2 regions of the Hahella chejuensis KCTC 2396 genome follow, and region 1 is predicted to be linked to the other one. Evidence: predicted binding sites of a transcription regulator. Region 1 holds the regulator's gene; the other holds the start of a gene.

Region 1 (13,025 bases):
GAAAACCTCCGAAACGACTGTGAAACAGTGGTTTGCAGGATGTACCCAGAGATTCGCGAGGCGATAAATTGGCTAGATCAGTTTTCGCCAGCTAGATTAACCGGAACAGGGGCCTGCATTTTTGCAAGCTTCTCCGACAAAAAGCGAGCGGAATATGTTCTCTCCCAAATGCCGACAAAATATCAAGGCTTTGTCGCCAAGAGCATTAATGAATCGCCAGTTCTTAACGAACTCAAACAATGGCGAAATCATTAAAACTAACAGCAGAGATGCGACTCCACTGGGGTGTAGCCAAGCGGTAAGGCAGCGGGTTTTGATCCCGTCATGCGTAGGTTCGAATCCTACCACCCCAGCCAACTTCAAAATCCATTCCTTTAAAAATTCATTATTTGCCTAGACGCTATTATGAAGGTACGTCCCGTGTCCAAGTTAATGGTTTTTACCGGCCAAGCAAACCCCGAACTTGCCAAGAACGTCGTTGATACGCTCCATATCCCTATGGGCGCCGCCGCCGTCACCCGCTTCAGCGATGGTGAAGTATCGGTGGAAATCAATGAAAACGTGCGCGGTCGGGACGTTTTCATTATCCAGCCCACTTGCGCCCCCACCAATGATAATTTGATGGAGCTGGTGGTTATGGCTGATGCGCTGAGAAGAGCTTCGGCAGGAAGAATCACCGCTGTAATCCCTTATTACGGCTACGCCCGCCAGGATCGCAGACCACGCTCTTCCCGCGTCCCCATAAGCGCAAAAGTAGTGGCGGATATTCTTACCGGCGTCGGCATCAATCGCGTACTGACCGTCGATCTTCACGCAGACCAGATTCAGGGCTTCTTCCACATTCCTGTGGACAACGCTTACGCCACCCCGGTTATGCTTGACGATATAGAGCGTCGCAATTTTGAGAATTTTGTTGTCGTATCTCCGGATGTCGGCGGCGTTGTACGCGCTCGCGCATTCGCCAAACGCCTGGACGATGCAGACTTGGCCATCATCGACAAACGTCGCCCACGAGCCAACGAAGCCCAGGTTATGCACATCATCGGCGAAGTGCAGGACAAGGTCTGCATTCTGGTCGACGACATCGTGGATACGGCAGGGACACTTTGCAAAGCGGCTAATGCACTGAAAGAGCATGGCGCAAGTAAAGTCATTGCTTATATCACTCACCCCGTCCTATCCGGCCCAGCCATCGAAAACATCGAGAACTCGGTCCTGGATGAACTTGTGGTCACAGACACAATTCCATTGAGTGACAAAGCCCAGAAGTGTGATAAAATCCGCCAGCTTTCTTTGGCGGGCCTATTGGCCGAATCGATTCGCCGCGTTTGCAACGAAGAGTCGATCAGCGCCATGTTCGGATAATTATCCCGCCACATCGGGATAAAGCGACAAAGCTTCCTCTCAGGAAGCTTTGTTTGTTTAAGACGCCGGCGATTTTCGACCGGTAACCACAACGCCCTTCAGGTCTGGTCGCGGGCCTGCCGGGTTCAAAACTGAGGAAATCATCATGAGTAATGAATTTAGCTTAAACGCTGAAAAGCGTGACGTTCAGGGGAAAGGTGCGAGCCGCCGCCTACGTCGCGTTGACGGCAAGGTTCCTGGCATCATCTACGGTGGCGAAACTGCTCCTGTAGCAATTTCTGTTAGCCACAACCAACTAAGCCACGCCCTGCAGAATGAAGCGTTCTACTCTCACATTCTGACTCTGGACGTTGAAGGAACCAATGAGTCCGTCATCCTGAAAGATCTGCAACGCCATCCGTACAAGCCGATCATCATGCACGCCGACTTCCTCCGCGTACAAAAAGATCAAAAACTGCACGTAAACGTTCCCCTGCACTTCATCAACGAAGATAAGTGTGAAGGCGTACGCCAGGGCGGCGGCAGCATTTCTCATCAACAAACAGAAGTTGAAGTAATCTGTTTACCCGCTAACCTGCCTGAATTCATCGAAGTTGACATGACTTCCGTACAGGTTGAGCAAATCCTGCACCTTTCCGACTTGAAACTGCCAGAAGGCGTTGAACTGGCTGAGCTGACAAAAGGCTCAGATCACGACCTGCCTGTTGTTGCAGTACACAAGCCGAAAGGCGCCAAAGCTGACGAAGCTGAAGGCGAAGGCGAGGCTGAATAAGGCTCCATGGCGAAGCCTGTTCGCGCCATTGTCGGGCTGGGAAATCCCGGCCCCGACTACGCCCAGACCCGGCATAACGCCGGGGCTCTCTGGCTGGAGCATCTGGCCAGAAAAAAAGGCCAATTCTTAAGGCCGGACAAAAAACTTCACGGCGACTATTGCAAAATATCCATCGCCGGCGAAGACATCCACCTTCTATTTCCCAGCACGTTCATGAATCGCAGCGGTCAATCCGTTCTGAGCCTCAGCCAGTTCTACAAAATCGAACTGGAAAATATACTGGTGGCGCACGATGAACTGGACATTGACGCCGGAACACTCCGCCTCAAGTTTGGCGGCGGACATGGAGGACACAATGGCCTGCGCGACATCATTCGCTGCTTTGGCGGAAATAAAGACTTCCCTCGCATGCGGCTAGGCATTGGCCACCCCGGAGATAAAAGCAAGGTGACCAGCCATGTTCTTGGCAGAATCAGTAAAGAGGATATGGACAAGCTGGAGTCAGCATTCTATCAGCTGGACACCCACCTGGAAGCCATCATTTCCGGCCAGTGGGACACCGCCATGAACCGCCTGCACAGCTTCCGCGCCTGACGCATTTCCTACCCTGCCCAGCTGGCTCACGCCCTCCCGAATGCGTATAATTTGCGCCCACTAACGCGCCTAAAGCGCACCGGTTTCAAAATTTTGATCCGCAGCCCTCAAAGTTTGAGCCTGCGGTTTAGTTTTTCCGCCTTCCGCGCCAGACATCAAGTTATTGCATTGTCTGCATAGGATGGGCCGACGAGACTTATAGAGACCTAATTACTTAAATTTCCAAGCTTGAGGACATATCATGGGATTTAATTGCGGCATAGTCGGACTCCCTAACGTAGGCAAATCAACCCTGTTTAATGCACTCACCCAAGCGGGCATCGACGCCGAAAACTTCCCTTTTTGCACCATTGAGCCCAACTCAGGCATCGTCGCCATGCCCGACCCTCGGCTGCAAAAGCTGGCGGAAATCGTCAAGCCGCAGAAAGTCATCCCTACCACTATGGAGTTTGTCGACATCGCCGGCCTGGTGGCCGGAGCCTCCAAAGGAGAGGGACTGGGGAATCAATTCCTGGCGAACATCAGACAGACCGACGCCATCGCACACGTAGTGCGCTGCTTTGCAGATGAAAACGTGGTTCACGTGGCGAATAAAGTCGATCCTGCCGCAGATATCGATGTCATTAATACCGAGCTGGCTCTCGCCGACCTGGACACCGTAGAAAAGGGCATCAAGCGGATCTCGCGCATCGCCAAAGGCGGGGATAAATTCGCCAAGCAGCAAATTGAGGTGATGGAAAAATTACTGCCGCACCTGAATGAAGCCAAGCCCGTACGCGCCCTGAATCTGAGCGCGGAGGAAATGCTGGTGATCAGAGAGCTGTGCCTGCTCACTGTAAAGCCAACCATGTACATCGCCAACGTTGCTGAAGACGGCTTCGAAAACAACCCCCACCTCGACGTGGTAAGAGCGATTGCCGAAAAAGAAGGCGCTGTCGTCGTCCCCATCTGCAATAAGCTGGAATCGGAAATCGCAGAGCTGGAAGACGAAGAAAAAGCCGAGTTCCTGGCCGACCTGGGCATGGAAGAACCCGGACTTGATCGCGTCATTCGTGCAGGCTACAAGTTACTTGGCCTGCAGACTTATTTTACGGCGGGCGTAAAAGAAGTCCGCGCATGGACCGTTAAGATCGGCGCAACCGCACCACAAGCGGCAGGCGTCATACACTCCGATTTCGAACGCGGATTCATCCGAGCGGAAGTGGTCGGCTATGACGACTTCACATCTTTCAACGGAGAGCAAGGCGCGAAAGAAGCAGGAAAATGGCGCTTGGAAGGCAAGGATTACATCGTTCAGGACGGCGACGTCATTCATTTCAGATTTAACGTATAAACTGATGATTTTTTAGGGTTGACAAGCCCAGCAAAAAACAACAGAATACGCGCCTCAAATGAGACGGCAAGGTAGCTCAGTTGGTTAGAGCACAGCACTCATAATGCTGGGGTCGGCGGTTCAAATCCGCCCCTTGCTACCAAGTTTCGAGAGCCCGCTTTTTAAGCGGGCTTTTTTGTTCCCCCTCACCTTCCCCCTTGCACCACCACTAAGCACCAATCGACCAAAACGCATTAAAATACAGCGCTTCTATTTTCAGTGTGTACTTTTGTTAATAAAATCAACAAAATAACAAAAAAAATTCTCGGCATACCGTGGATTTTTCGGATAGACGGACTATCCTTAATGGGGTAGCTACATTCGAGGTTAAGACATGTATTATTTTCGCTCCCTTCTTTTGGCGTTATGCGCCACTCTCTGCGTATCAGCAAATGCGGAAGAGGTAACTTTCAACCTGGTTACTGAAAACTTCCCTCCCTACAACATGAGCGTTAATGATGCTGAGTATGAACACAGACCCGAGGACATCACCGGTCTGATTACAGATGTTGTCAAACAGATTTTCACCAAGGCGAAAATCGGTTACACCATGAAACTGCGTAATTGGAGCTACGCATACAACTACGCTCAGCGCAAAGATTTTCGAGGTGTATTCGGAACCACACTCACCGATGCTCGCAAACCTCTATTTAAATGGGTTGGCCCAATCGCCTCCGACGGCTGGGTCCTCTACGCAAAATCAGGCTCCTCCATCAAAATAAACTCGATTGAAGACGCCAAGAAGTACAAGATTGGAGCGTATAAAGGCGATGTGAGAGAGCAATGGCTACTTTCCAATGGCTTTGAGACCTCCAGCCTCGACGATGACGCTTTGAATCCCAAGCGACTACAAAACGGTCAAATTGACCTTTGGATCTCAGGACCCGTTTCCGGCCCCTACTATGCAGCCAAAAACGGCGTTACCAACATTCAACCTGTATTCACCGTTAAGGAGACACAACTGTATTTAGCAGTTAACAAAGAAACGCCGGATGAATACGTCAACAAGCTCAATGAGGCCCTGGAAAAAATGCGCTCTAGTGGCGAATTGGAAAAAATTACCGCCAGATACAGATAAACAACAGAGCCTTACAAATCCTGCGAGCCCCTATTTCATGGGGCTCGCAGGGGTATTCCTCCCCTTTCCTCCCCACTCATCCGGAAAACTACTTATTAGGAAGACACCTACACCAGCTGTTTAATAAGCAACCAGACTAATCGTTAGTCAGAACAATATTCCGCCCAGCCGTTTGAGGTGATTTAATGATCGCTAAGAAGCTATTGTTGGTTTCTGTTCTCTTTCTGTCCGCCATTGCACGTGGCGAAACCTTTAACCTGGTCACGGAAAATTTCCCGCCTTTTAATATGGGCGAGGAAGACCACAAATACGAACACAAAGCTGACGCTATCAGCGGCATCAATGTGGATATAGTCAAAGAGCTCTTTAAACGCTCGGGTTATGACTATCGTATGAAGCTCAGAAATTGGAATTACGCTTACAACTTCGCGCAACGCAAAGAGTTCCGTGGCGTATTCGGCACTACATTGACCGATGCGCGCAAACCGCTGTTCAAGTGGGTAGGTCCACTCGCCAAGAACGACTGGGTATTCTTCGCAAGAAATGACACTACTATCAAAATTAACTCTGTAGAGGACGCCAAGCCTTATCTCATTGGTTGCTATAAGGATGACTCCAGAGCGCAATTTTTGAAGAACAACGGCTTCAACGCTTCAGAGCTGGAAGATGACAGCCTCAACCCAAAGAGGCTGCAACAAAGACAGGTGGACCTATGGATCTCCAGCACCGCATCAGGCTATTACTACGCTAAGCTGGCCGGTGTTTCCGACATCAAACCTATATTTACTATACGAGACACCAGTCTATACTTGGCGATGAACAAGGACACGCCTGATGAGCACATTGAGCACCTCAATAAAGTGCTCGATAAGATGCGTACTGAAGGCTATTTGGACAAAGTATATTCAAACTACAAATAGAAAGTCTTACGCCTGGCTTAAGGCGGCGGAGGTCCGCCTTATCCACTCTTCCATTTCCTTATGAACTTCATCGGTAGCGCGCCCACTGGTTTCAATCGGCGCACCGATCCTGACCCTTATCAAACCTGGGCGCTTACTAATACTGCCAGCAGGCCAGCAATCGCCTGCATTATGCGCCACTGGCAGTAAAGGTACGCCCGCGCTGACCGCCAACAAGGCGCCCCCCTTATTGTATTTGCCAACTTGTCCAGGACGAACGCGCGTTCCTTCAGGGTAAATCACAACCCAATACCCAGAAGTCAGACGCTCCTTTCCCTGCTTTAGCAATTGCTTAAGCGCCGCAGAAGGCTTACTCCGGTCAATGGCGATGGGCTTCAATCTTTTTAGCGCCCAGCCAAAAAACGGAATTTTCATCAACTCCTGTTTCAGTACTGTGCATTGAGGACGGAATATGACGCCTAACAAATAGGTTTCCCAGGCGCTTTGATGATTGCTGACAACCACACAGCTTGTTTTCGGAATGTTCTCCAGCCCCTCAATCTCATAACGTATGCCGCAAACAACGCGCGCCCACCAAAGCGCAAACACATTAAACCGGGATACGATGTAATAGCGCTTTTCAAAATTGACGTAAGGACCCACCAACATACCAACTAATGATGTGATGATGACGCCCCAAGCATACCCAAGGTAAAAAACGAAAGACCGAAATAGCTGAAATGCCTGCACTTTTGCCCGCCTTTTTTCAATGCCCGCAAAGGATATCAACTCCCCGCCCAAAGCTGCAATGAATGTTATCCCTCAATGCCCCAGAAACCCAATGTTTGAGGGCTTTTGCGACTAAAGTCCACCCACACAGGCAGCCACCCGCTCACCCCTTGATCAATATCAAGGCGCCCCGCTGGGAGCTGGATACACTGAGCATGGAGAGAGGGGGACTCACTTGCCAGCAAGTGTGACAGCAGGCGCGCGCGCCAATTCGCCAACAACGACAGTCAAGCGCGCGCAGATGTTTTCTTACCTGGTTGGAGACCCAATATGCCAGTTGGAAAGGTTGTCGAACAAGCGATACAAAATGGGGGTAATGATAGCTGGGTTTATTTGCTCAACTCCCCTCCCAAAGAGTTCTCCAGCGAGAACTGGAGCGCCTTAAACGAGGGAGCCTATGATGCGGACTATCGCAACAGCTCTCTGGCTCGATACTATGAAGGCGGGTTCGCATTGAGCGTTCAAGCGCCCTGCTTCACCACACTCGTAAGCGCGGAAAATTATACCCGCCGACTTCCATCCATGAGCGCAAATCTGCAGAAGTACATCGACTATGTCGTAAAGGAAGTGAGACTACTCAAGCAAAGCCTTCCTGCCGGTTGCCAGGTTAAGTACCTGCATTGGTTCGGCGATCTGGTGCGCCAGCTTACTCCCGCAGCGCAAACGCAGGTCATGTACTATTTAGGGCGGGAGTTCAAGCTGAACTTCGGCGCCGATGCCCGTCATGTCATCGAGTTGGACGCTCGTCCAGACTCAGAGGAAGCGCTAGCCCTGATCAAAGGGTTGGGCTTTAACATCATCTGCATCAATGATCCCGGTGAATATGCGCAGTCCTGTCCTATTGAGGACCTTAAGGATTGGCTACAAACCATTAGGGCATTCGACTTTAAAGCCGTCTATCTGCGTCTGAAAGTGTCACCCATCACATTCTCCGCACTGTCCCAGCATCTTGAGGAAATTCTGACGGAAAGACCGCAGGGCATCCTTCTTTCCAGCCATAAACCAGAGTTCACCAGCACACCTAGCCTGGAAACAGCGCTAAAAGATTTCAAGCGACGCATTAAGTCCGCATCGTTTATTCCGATCACCCAGGACTTTTTCGCGCTACCCTGGACAGGCTTAATAAGCCAAGGCGTCAGTTGTCTGCATGGCGTCGGGTTGGGCGCATTCTCTTACACGCCCCACTACCAGTTGCGCAACGCCACCCAGCTGGATGACTACTACAAAATCCTGGACAACGGAGGACTCCCGGCAAGAGCAATTCGTTACACTCAGACACAGTTGTAACAAAAGGTGAAAGCTATGTAGAAACAACGGCGAGCGTAGGTTTTCCCTGTAAATTTCCTGCTGTGGGGATTTGCTTTTAAATGGCTATTGGCTATCCTAGAAGCCTCTTTAAGCAGTTTCACTCATTCAGCCACGAGGCGACCGATGGAAAGCAAGCATATAGCAACCTCCTCTCCTTTTAGCTTACACAGGGGCTGCCATGAATGTAACTTGAGCAAACTTTGCATTCCAATAGCGGTCGGGGCTGAAGACATTGATCGCCTGGAAGAAATCATTCGCCAGGGCAAAATGCTCAATCGCGGTGAATATATCTTTGAGCAGCATACGCCATTTCGCTCCTGCTTCGCCGTTCGTAGCGGCGCAATCAAAACATTCACCGTATCTGAGGAAGGCGAGGAGCAGGTAACCGGCTTCTACCTGCCAGGTGAGATTATCGGGCTGGACAGCGTTAGCATGGAAAAATACTCCTGCTCCGCCGTCGCTCTCGAACGCACTAGCGTGTGCGAAATTCCTTTGGAAAAATTTGAAGACTTAGCCTCAGACATTCCCAGCCTGCAGCACCACTTTTTCTCGCTGATGAGTAAAGAAATTCAGGAAAGCAGGCAGCTTACTATGCTACTGAGCAAAAACTCTGCGGAAGAGCGCATAGCCTCGCTGCTATTGTCCTTATCAACTCGCTTCAGCCGTCGTCGCCTGTCCGGCACAAACTTCAGGCTCCCCATGCCTCGCAGCGATATAGGCAACTATTTAGGTTTGGCGGTCGAAACTGTGAGTCGGGTTATTACCCGCTTCCAGAACAACGGCATTATTAAGGTCCAAGGAAGGGAAGTTCAGATTTTGCAATTGGAAGAGCTACAGAAAGTTCTCCGCCACGACACTAAGTGTCTGGAACACCAAAAAGAGTCCGCCGTTAACGGCCGTTAACGGCTCTCTTCCAAGCAGTTTTCAGCGGGCTTCACGCCCCCACGTTGCTGGCATTGCTCAATCAGTGCAGGCAGGTAGCGACGCCAGGGAAGCTGTTTGACGCCAAAGGTGTTGCGCAGCTTGATGCAGCCCAACGCCCCATTCGCGGGAAGCGCCACTCCAGGCAAGACATCAGCGCCCTTCTTCTCGATCAGAGCCTGTAGCATTTCCTCCTGGCCAAAGGCCTGCAACACAATCGCCTTCAACAATTCATAGTGGGTGACCGCTTCAGCGCCAGCATAATGGTAAACACCCCATACGGAGATGTTACAGCTTAACTGTTTGATAACAGCGTCCACCACTCTCGCCACATCATCCACCGCAACAGGGGTCAGCTGCATATCGGTACTGGCGTTAAGACGCTTGCCTGACGACAATGCCGAAAGCATGGTCTGCAACCAGCCTTGAGCGCCCGCCTCCAGCAACCAACCAACCCTCAAGATCAGATGCTTGCTATAGTTTTCCTGAAGCCATTGCTCACTCTGCAACTTTGTCCGCCCATACACAGAGAGAGGACGCCCTTTGTTGGCGGAAATATAAGGATTCTTTTTGACGCCGTCGAAAACAAGATGACTGGAAAGATGAACAATCGGCGCCTTCCATAAGTCCGCAACCTCCGCAACCGCCGCACAAGCGGACACGTTAACCTGATACGCCAGGTCCGGGTGCTGCTCCGCTTTGAACAAATCGCTCATCTCCGCAGCATGAACGACAAAGTCCGCTGACGGCATCGACTTCATTCCCCGCACGATCGCATCATTGGTCATCAGAAACTGTTCGTAGGGGACGCCCTCCACCACTATACCGCTCTGCTGCAAACGCTGAGCTATAGCCTTACCTAATGGCGAATCGATTCCCGTCACACAAACAATCACTCATGTACCCCTTAAATGCATCTCGTGGCCTTTGGCAGCCCCCAGAATACGGGGCCGCCTGAAGATATTATGTTTACAATATTGGCTGCTTGACGGGATTTTAGCAAACCCTGCGCATCGGGGTTCCCCCGCCTTACATCCCGTAGGCCGCGCCAAAGCCTCCCTCGAGAGCCCCCGCCAACGCAGCGCCTTAAACTACTTCCGAACGATTAATATATACTCTGGGAACCCGCGAGGTCATACCCGTAAATAAAGTATAGGAGATTGTTGACGCATATCCTGCAACCTCATCCGCGGAAACAGTCCCGCCCCACAACTCCACTTCAGACCCAATGCGAGCCTCTGGAATATGGGAGATATCCACCGTCAACATATCCATGGATACACGCCCAATAATTTTTGTCCGCTTACCGCACACGGCGACAGGAGCCCCATTCTGCATCTGCCTTGGATAACCATCGCCGTATCCCACCGCGACCACTCCCATTCGCGTTGGGGCGTCCGCAGTCCAGGCGGCGCCATAGCCAATAGAGTCTCCAGCTTGCAGCTCCCTGGTAGCAATCAAACGTGACTCAAAGGTCATTACCGGCTTCAAACCAAAATCTGCCCCCGTCTTATCCGCCATGGGGGACGCGCCGTACATTGCAATACCCGGGCGCACCCAATCCAGATGAGTTTCCGGATACTGCAGCAAAGCCGCAGAATTAGCAGAGGAATAACTCCAGCCATTCGCCCCCGCTGCCTGCATACCAGCCTGAAACGCCCGCCACTGCCTCTGCTGCAGAAGACTATCTAACTCATCAGCACATGCAAAGTGGGTCATTAAGCCGATAACTGAAAGCCCAGGAAACTGCTGCAGTTTCTCTGCGACGTGAGCCAATTTATTTAACGGCAATCCCAAGCGGTTCATACCTGTATTTAGCTTAATCCAGGTTTGCATTCGGGTGGAGTCAGGCCCCGCCTTACGCAACGGCGCCACCTCGGACAGCATATCCAGCTGCTCCATGTCATGCACAACCCACTCTATGTCACACCAGCGAGTGGAGTCAGCCAACTCTTCCGAGCTGTAGAACCCTTCAAGCACCAGAAGCGGCGTCGTAACGCCCGCTTCGCGCAGGCTCACCGCCTCATCGTAACAAGCCACCGCCAACTTGGGGGCTTCCCCTTTCAGCGCACGGGCAATTTCCACTGCGCCATGACCATATGCATCGGCTTTGATTACCGCTGCACACCTGGCGTTATGCGCGATGGAGTTCAACAGGCGAATATTGTGACGCAACGCGTCCAGATCAATAAGAGCGCGGGATGGACGCATTACTCGTAATCCCCGCCATAATCGTGGGCCAAATCTTCAAAGCGGGTGAACCTACCCATGAACGCCAAGCGCACCGTCCCAATAGGGCCGTTACGCTGCTTACCGATAATAATTTCTGCAATACCTTTGTCTGGACTATCCTCGTGATAAACCTCATCCCGATAGATAAACATAATCAAGTCAGCATCCTGCTCAATCGCCCCAGACTCCCGCAAGTCGGAGTTGACCGGGCGCTTATTGGGCCTTTGTTCCAAGCTGCGGTTAAGCTGGGAGAGCGCGACTACAGGACAGTTCAGCTCCTTCGCCAGGGCTTTCAAGCCTCGTGAAATTTCAGAAATCTCAGCCGTACGACCTTCCGTCATCCCCGGCACCCTCATCAGCTGAAGGTAATCCACCATGATCAAGCCAATTTCACCATTGTGATCTCGCGCCACTCTTCTAGCCCTGGAGCGCATTTCAGTTGGACTTAACGCTGCCGTATCATCGATATATAAAGGCTTGTCTTTCAACATATTGACGGCTGATGTGAGACGGGGCCAATCATCCTCATCCAGTTTTCCGCTTCTCACTTTAGTCTGATCAATGCGCCCCAAGGAAGACAGCATACGCATTACGATGGAGTCGGAAGGCATCTCCATACTGAAAACCAAGACAGGCTTCCCTCCCAGTATCAGTGCGTTCTCCACCAGGTTCATAGCGAATGTGGTCTTACCCATTGAGGGACGACCGGCAACGATAATCAGGTCTGAAGCCTGCATCCCCGAGGTGCGATCATCCAGGTCGCGAAACCCTGTAGTAACACCCGTGATAGCGCCATCCGAGTGAAACAGCTCATCAATTTTTTTCAGGGTCTTCGTTAGAATCGGATTCACCGATTCCGGTCCGCCCTGATTTGGCCGCGACTCCGCTATCTGAAAGACCCGTCGCTCCGCATCGTCCAACACCTCTGTACTGGTGCGCCCTTCCGTCTGATACGCCTCGTCGGCGATTTCATTAGCGACGGTGATTAACTGGCGCAACACAGAACGTTCGCGAATAATTTCCGCATAGGCGCGAATATTGGCGGCGCTAGGAGTATTCTTGGCCAGCTCACTCAGGTAGGCCAATCCACCAGCAGAGTTTAACTCGTTGCGATTATCCAGCTCTTCTGAGACGGTGATGGCGTCCAAAGGACTGCCGAGATTCGCCAATCGTGAAATTGAGCCAAATATCAGGCGATGGTCCAGACGATAAAAGTCTTTCGCTGTAATGATATCTGAAATCTTGTCCCAACTGGCGTTATCCAGCATCAGACCACCCAGAACAGACTGTTCCGCCTCAATTGAATGGGGCGGCGCTTTGACCGCCGAGGAGCTGACCAGCGCAGCGCCGCCAGGGCCCTGCCCTTCCGACTTGGTCGAATCTTTACGTATTACTGACTCATTCATAGTGACTTGCAGAGCTTTAAAGGGTAGCGCTTATTATCGCTAATTTGCAGGCATCGACAACACGACCGTGGTGAAGTCTTGAGAGCATAAAAAAAGGCAGTGCGCATGGAGCGGACTGCCTTTTCTTGCATGACCAGAGATTACTCGCCGACTACGATTACCTTAACGGTAGCAGTAACGTCAGTGTGCATCTGCACGTCTACTTCGTACTCGCCTGTGTTGCGCAGAGCGCCTTCAGGCAAGCGAACTTCGCTTTTCTCAACCTCAACGCCCAAAGCAGTGACTGCGT
Region 2 (5,615 bases), 910 kb from region 1:
CATGGGCGTTGTTGGCGTCACCTCCTTTCGCCGTCTGCATAACGTGAAAAGAAGGCTGCTTATTGCGCCTGCAGAGAGGCGAGCAGACTGTCTTCCATTTCCTCGAAGCTCAACGCTTCGTAATCCGTCACCGCCGTCATTTGATCTTCACTGAGGTAGGCGGATGCTTCCTGTAGGTAGTCATCGCGGTAGCGGTTCAGCGCTTTGACTGCCTCATTCGCCAGAGCGCGTTTGTCTGTCTGAGTGAGGGCGTAACTCTGCATCGCCTCCTCAAAAGCCACTTTGTGTCTGAGTTTGGTCAGGAGCAGGGTGCGTTCCTGATCAGGACTGAGAGGGCTGTTGACGCTTAATTTGTCGGTAATCTCTCGCAGCTGGTGTTGTTCAAACTCAGAGTTTCTGGTGAGCTCAAACAGACGCGCGCTTTCGCCATCCAGCAGCTCGACGATGCGCTGATCAAGGTCGGCCAGGGCTTGATCGCGCAACACCATATGCTCCGTCGCTTGCTCAGAATCGGTGAAGTAATTCTCTGTAGGGAGGGCGGTGAGGCGCTCACGTTCTCTCAGCAGGCTTAGTAGCTGTTCTGTGTCGGCGGTATTGAGCGAAGTTTCGGTAAGCAGGGCGCGGTATTTTTCGCTGACCGCCTTTTGCAGACTGCGCGCCTCTGCGTCGAGTAGCTGGCGGGTCGCGGGGTCAACCGGGAAGGTCGGTTGCAGCGAGCGTTGCTGTGCATCGGCGGAGACGCCCTGCCCAACCAGTGATGGCGGTATGTCCCTATGCTGTGCCGGGCTTTGCAGATACGCGTTGAAAGCGGCGATCGTTTCTTGATAACGAGCGCTTTGTTGCTGGATCTGATCTTGAAAACGTTTTCTTTCCAGGGCGAAATCAGATTTCAGATGATTGTTTTCAACCCACAGGTAAATAGCTGCGCTGGCGCAAAGGAGTGCGCATGCTGACATGCCTGCTGGGAATCTGATCATATCCATGACTCCTGTATTTATTAATTTTCCGGTTGTTTATTGAGCAATTGGCGCTGGGTGCAATGAATATTAGTTAATCTGGTCAGGCTGTGATACCGGGTAAAGGGAATAGACTGCTTGAGTGCGCAGATGTATAGCCAAGGGCGGGTACAGCCTTTACTTCATAGGAAAGCGCGCCCTTCGACTGCCTGATTAATACAGGCTTTGCTCAAGAAAGCGAGTTACCCGGCTTTCATATTCCTCCGGGGCGTACTCGTGAAAATCCTGATGATGGGCGCCCTTTACCAGCCACAGAAACTTGGGTTCCGGAGCGTTGTCGAATAGATGCTGGGACTCCGTCAAGGTGGTGTGCTGATCTTCCGTTCCGGTGATGATCAGGACTGGGGCTGTGATATGTTTGATGGCGAATTCCGGTCTCAGCTCATCCAGGCTGACTCCCAATCGCAAAGGAATTTGTGCGGTCAATAATGGCGTCAACCATTCTCCCAGAGCGCCAAGTCGCATCGAAAGTCGATTACTGACGGCTTGTTCGATGTTCGGATAAACGGCTTCCAGAACATAAACGTCCGCAGATGCGGGGGACTGTCCCAACAAACTCGCAGCGCCGCCAAGTGAGACGCCAATGATTGCGACCTTGGCGCATTGGCGTTGCGTGCGTAAATAGGCGATGGCGGACTTGACGTTGTCGGACTCCCGGTAGCCAAACGTGATTTGCTCTCCCTGTGTTTCGCCGTGGCCCTGAAGATCTATCAGCAAAGAGGAATATCCTGATTTCTGAAGGAACAAGGCGCGTTTGATCATGCTGGTGCGGTCAGAACGTACGCCATGTAAAAGCAGGGCGCATTGCTGGCCGGCGGCAGGCGCATACCAGCCGCTGACGCCGTCAAACTGCACTGTTTGCGCATTGAGCGCCGGCGGCGGTGGAGCGATGTGGTGATTAACGGACGCGGATAACGCCCCTCCTGCGCCCCACACTGCCGCGAGAGCAAGAACCAGTGCGCCTGAGGCGAAAGCGATGCGTCTTCTGAATTTTTTCATGGGGCAGGATTACTTCGCAGCAGAAATAGATGTCCACATTGGCGCCGAAACGTTCGTGACGTGACGGGATCAAGGAGGCTCATGTGTGATCCTATCGAAAACCTGTTCTATCAGAAAGCGGTTCAGAGAAGGCGCAGCATTCAGCTGCGCCAGAGAATGGACGGATATTCAGCTTTGCAGGCTTTCATAAAGACCTGTGATGGTCTCCATATTCTTCAGCATGCCTTCTGTGGTGGTGGCGATGATGAAAGGTACAAAACTTTGGCCCTGCATCAATTGGAATCCGGAGCGGGAGAAGCTCCACTGGGAAATCACTTTGTCCAACGCGGCGTTGATGTCCTGGCTGTTGATTTTCGCCTGACGGAGCTCATGTAACGCCTCGTCATATTCCTGGACCGCCTGGGCGAAGCTTCTTTGCAGATCCGCCTGATCCAGATTCCAGCTCAGCGCGGAGTAATAGAGCGCGATGCGCTGGGACAACATCCGTTGACGTCCGGCGAGGTTGATCATTTTATTTTTGGGATTCCCCGACTGCTGCTCCAGTGACTGCACGACTTTGTTGCTGAGAGCGAGAACGCGCTCTCCAGCGCTGATCAGTTCAACGGCTTTGTCTTTTGAAGGTTTCTCCGTCGCCAACTTGCGGAACTCCTTCCACTCCTTGCGCACGGACTTTAGCTGTCCAGATATTTGCGGCGTCTTGGTGTAGGACTCCAGTTCTCCCAATTGCTGCTCAAATAAGGCGACGCTTTCTGTGAGCTGGCTTGAGGACTTATCCGGCTGAATATCCTGACCTATGAGCAGGTAGGACTTTACGATTCGCTGACTCAGCATACGTTGGCGCCCAGCCTTGTTAATGGCTTCGTCCAGGTCGGTAATGTCTGCGGTGGCAATGTGGCTCCAGGATAGTGCAAACAGGGAGAAAAGAAGCAGACTCAAGTTCCTTATATGGCGCATATGCATTTACCTCATGTGATTCAATCTGGTGCAGTCTAATTTAAATTCCATAAATATCAGATGGTTACGGCGTGATAACTGGATAGGTAGTTAACGCATCGCTGATCTGGCGCAAGTTAGGCGCCAAATGAACCGGAAATTTTGGGGTATAGACAAAGAGCGATTCTGGGAAGAGGGAGAAAACTGTCAGAACCAGGGGGGAAAGGGAGAATGAGTCACTCTGCGGAGGAGGATGGAAGGGAGGAGGTATGGCGAACTGCGCCGGCTGACTGCAAGAGGGAAAAAGAGGCTGAATAAGCGGAAAAAAAGAGTGCGGCTTGCGCCGCACTAAACGAAGAAGACGAATAAATCGGGTACTCGGTTTAAGGGTTCAATCCTTGCGGATCAGCTTTTCAGACCTGCGTACATGTCGGAAATCTTGCGCATGCTTTTCAACATACTTTCAGTGGTCATAGCGATAACGAAAGGCACGAAGTCCTGTCCGTCCATTTTCTCGAAACCAGAGTGAGAGAAGGACCACTGTGAAATAACTTTATCCAGCGCTTTGTTGATCTCTTCGCTGTTGGCGTCCGCTTTGCGCAGCTCGCTCAAGCCGGAGTCGTATTTTTTGACGGCGGCTTTAAAATCGTTTTCCAGATCGGCGACGCCCAGATTCCAACTCATAGCGGAGTAGTACATGGCGATTTTCTGGGACAACATGCCTTGTTCGTTGGAAATATTGATCAAATGACCTTTGGTGCTGGCGACTTGTTTTTCCAGGTTGCTGGTGACGCCCTGAGTCAGACTCAGAAGCTCTTCACTTTGCTCGATCAACTTCGCCGCATTTTCCTGGTTGGGAGCGGCGGTCGCCAGCTTACGGAATGCGGCCCACTCTTTACGTACGGATTTCAAATCCCGCGCCATTTCACCCGCTTTTAAATAGCCTTCCAGGTCGGTCAGTTGAGATTCAAATTGCGCCACACTGTCATGTAATTGAATTGCGGATTTGTCGGGAAGAATATCCTGACCAATCAATAAATATGCTTTAACAATTCTTTGGCTCAACATTCTTTGTTGACCGGCGATGTCCAGAGCCTGGTCCATGCTCGATATTTCCGCGCGAGCCAGGCCTGCGCCGAATGCGGTAAGTGTGACAAGTAAGAAACAAATCTTTCTGAACGACTGCATTAAAGTTTACCTAGTGCTAAAAATGGCGTGCATATTGAAGGATTTAGATCAAAAATCAAGCGCCAAATGGCTTTTGACATATAAGTAATTTACGAAGTCAATAGATATTGTTCGTTTCCAGTCAATTATATGTGTCAATATGTTTTGTAACAGTGAAAATAATGCACTTTTATGTAACTAAAAGTTGCTTTTTTAAGGGATAAACGAGGCGGGTATATAATTCGTTATACTGTATTATTTTTAATAAATTTTACATTGTTTTTCTTTTGCGAATTGTACGTCATGTTTTTTATCGCCGATTCTATTTGTAGTTATGCTTGAAAAAGCAGCAATTGAAGCGCGTTGTCCAGCGCAAAAAAGCGATCGAATATCTCTGCCTTTTCCGAATGATGGGATTAATAGATGAGAAAAGTCAGAGGTGATAACAAAACATTATAAAAAACATGAAGGGCGCAGGGGCCGGATTGTCGCTAGCTTCTGTATCCGGTCACGCGCGCGGTGGGAGCCTTATTCCGACATAAGCAAGGCGGGGTTGCAGTGACTGTCAGCAATAATGAGTTTAAGGAGACGACAAGATGGCCCTGGCGGATATTTTTAAACAAAATGCGAACAAGTCAATTACCGTGACCGGCGCGGAATCCTCAAATATTTCTCACGCTACCTACAGCGTCAAATGTAACAACATCCAACGCAACTGCTATCTGGTGAATCAGCTTGAGCGAGCCAATCTGCAGGAAGGCGCGCACGTGGCTGGCGGTAAAACCGTTACCGTCGCCACCGCCCATAACGGCAACTGCTATTGGTTGCCCTGGCGGGGATGGCGCGCTGTCGTAGGTCAGCTTCAGGGCGCCTGTAATTTCTTCGTTACCGCCAATTTGACCGGGTGCTGCGTGGTTGTATCCGGTAATCCGGTCTCCCCCTTTGTGGTGCATATGAATTGCCAGCCGGCCAATGAAAACCTGGTGAACTTCCCCAACAGCGGAGATATCAAAGAATACAACTTTGATCTGCAGGCGGCGCAGGATCAGTTTTATGGACAGGTCACCGAGCAGCTGATCACTAACAACGTGATTTCTCATGCCGGCCTGCAAATGTTGAAACCCAGCGACTACGGAGCCAAGGCGCGGGAGGGTTACGCTTCGCCCACCAGCGTATTTGGCGTGCGCACAGGCGGACTGTGGACCATTTACTACAACGTAGGTAAGGGCGGCGGTCCTGGCATTACCCGCGAACTGTTCCCGAATTTTCAACCCCTCTGATCGAGCGCTCCTATTTCGCGCATACTTACGGTTTCGTGCATTCCTACGGCCGGTGAGTCAACGCCGGCTTGCTTTTGCGTTTCCTTCCCATCCCTTCCCCTGTTCTTCGGCGCCTTTCATTACAGAAAACGGAGTCCCGTTTATAAACCAATAGGTTATTAATATGGCAATGATATTGGCATGTTAATAATCAGGCGCATGGATGCGTCTGCGCGGCTAT

The links. Region 1 encodes FNR, which switches genes on or off when oxygen is low (the NO sensors DNR and NnrR bind a similar motif). Its sites were predicted from a motif close to TTGATNTANATCAA; they were not measured.
Region 2: the regulator FNR is predicted to act here: its motif matches at 4,261-4,274, upstream of HCH_RS03785 (type IV pili methyl-accepting chemotaxis transducer N-terminal domain-containing protein).

Annotation. Positions count from the first base shown of each region.
Region 1 is NC_007645.1:1,739,390-1,752,414, reverse strand. Features, by position in the region: gene ispE (4-(cytidine 5'-diphospho)-2-C-methyl-D-erythritol kinase) at 1-255, shown strand, start outside; tRNA gene HCH_RS07820 (tRNA-Gln) at 282-356, shown strand; gene HCH_RS07815 (ribose-phosphate diphosphokinase) at 421-1,365, shown strand; gene HCH_RS07810 (50S ribosomal protein L25/general stress protein Ctc) at 1,511-2,137, shown strand; gene pth (aminoacyl-tRNA hydrolase) at 2,144-2,731, shown strand; gene ychF (redox-regulated ATPase YchF) at 2,973-4,064, shown strand; tRNA gene HCH_RS07795 (tRNA-Met) at 4,130-4,206, shown strand; gene HCH_RS07790 (substrate-binding periplasmic protein) at 4,438-5,181, shown strand; gene HCH_RS07785 (substrate-binding periplasmic protein) at 5,367-6,101, shown strand; gene HCH_RS07780 (lysophospholipid acyltransferase family protein) at 6,108-6,830, opposite strand; gene HCH_RS07775 (coproporphyrinogen III oxidase) at 7,140-8,156, shown strand; gene fnr (fumarate/nitrate reduction transcriptional regulator Fnr) at 8,301-9,080, shown strand; gene HCH_RS07765 (SDR family oxidoreductase) at 9,077-9,982, opposite strand; gene alr (alanine racemase) at 10,185-11,309, opposite strand; gene dnaB (replicative DNA helicase) at 11,309-12,736, opposite strand; gene rplI (50S ribosomal protein L9) at 12,877-13,025, opposite strand, start outside.
Region 2 is NC_007645.1:828,360-833,974, forward strand. Features, by position in the region: gene HCH_RS03770 (hypothetical protein) at 60-977, opposite strand; gene HCH_RS03775 (alpha/beta hydrolase) at 1,170-2,015, opposite strand; gene HCH_RS03780 (type IV pili methyl-accepting chemotaxis transducer N-terminal domain-containing protein) at 2,184-2,969, opposite strand; gene HCH_RS03785 (type IV pili methyl-accepting chemotaxis transducer N-terminal domain-containing protein) at 3,354-4,052, opposite strand; gene HCH_RS03790 (hypothetical protein) at 4,712-5,395, shown strand.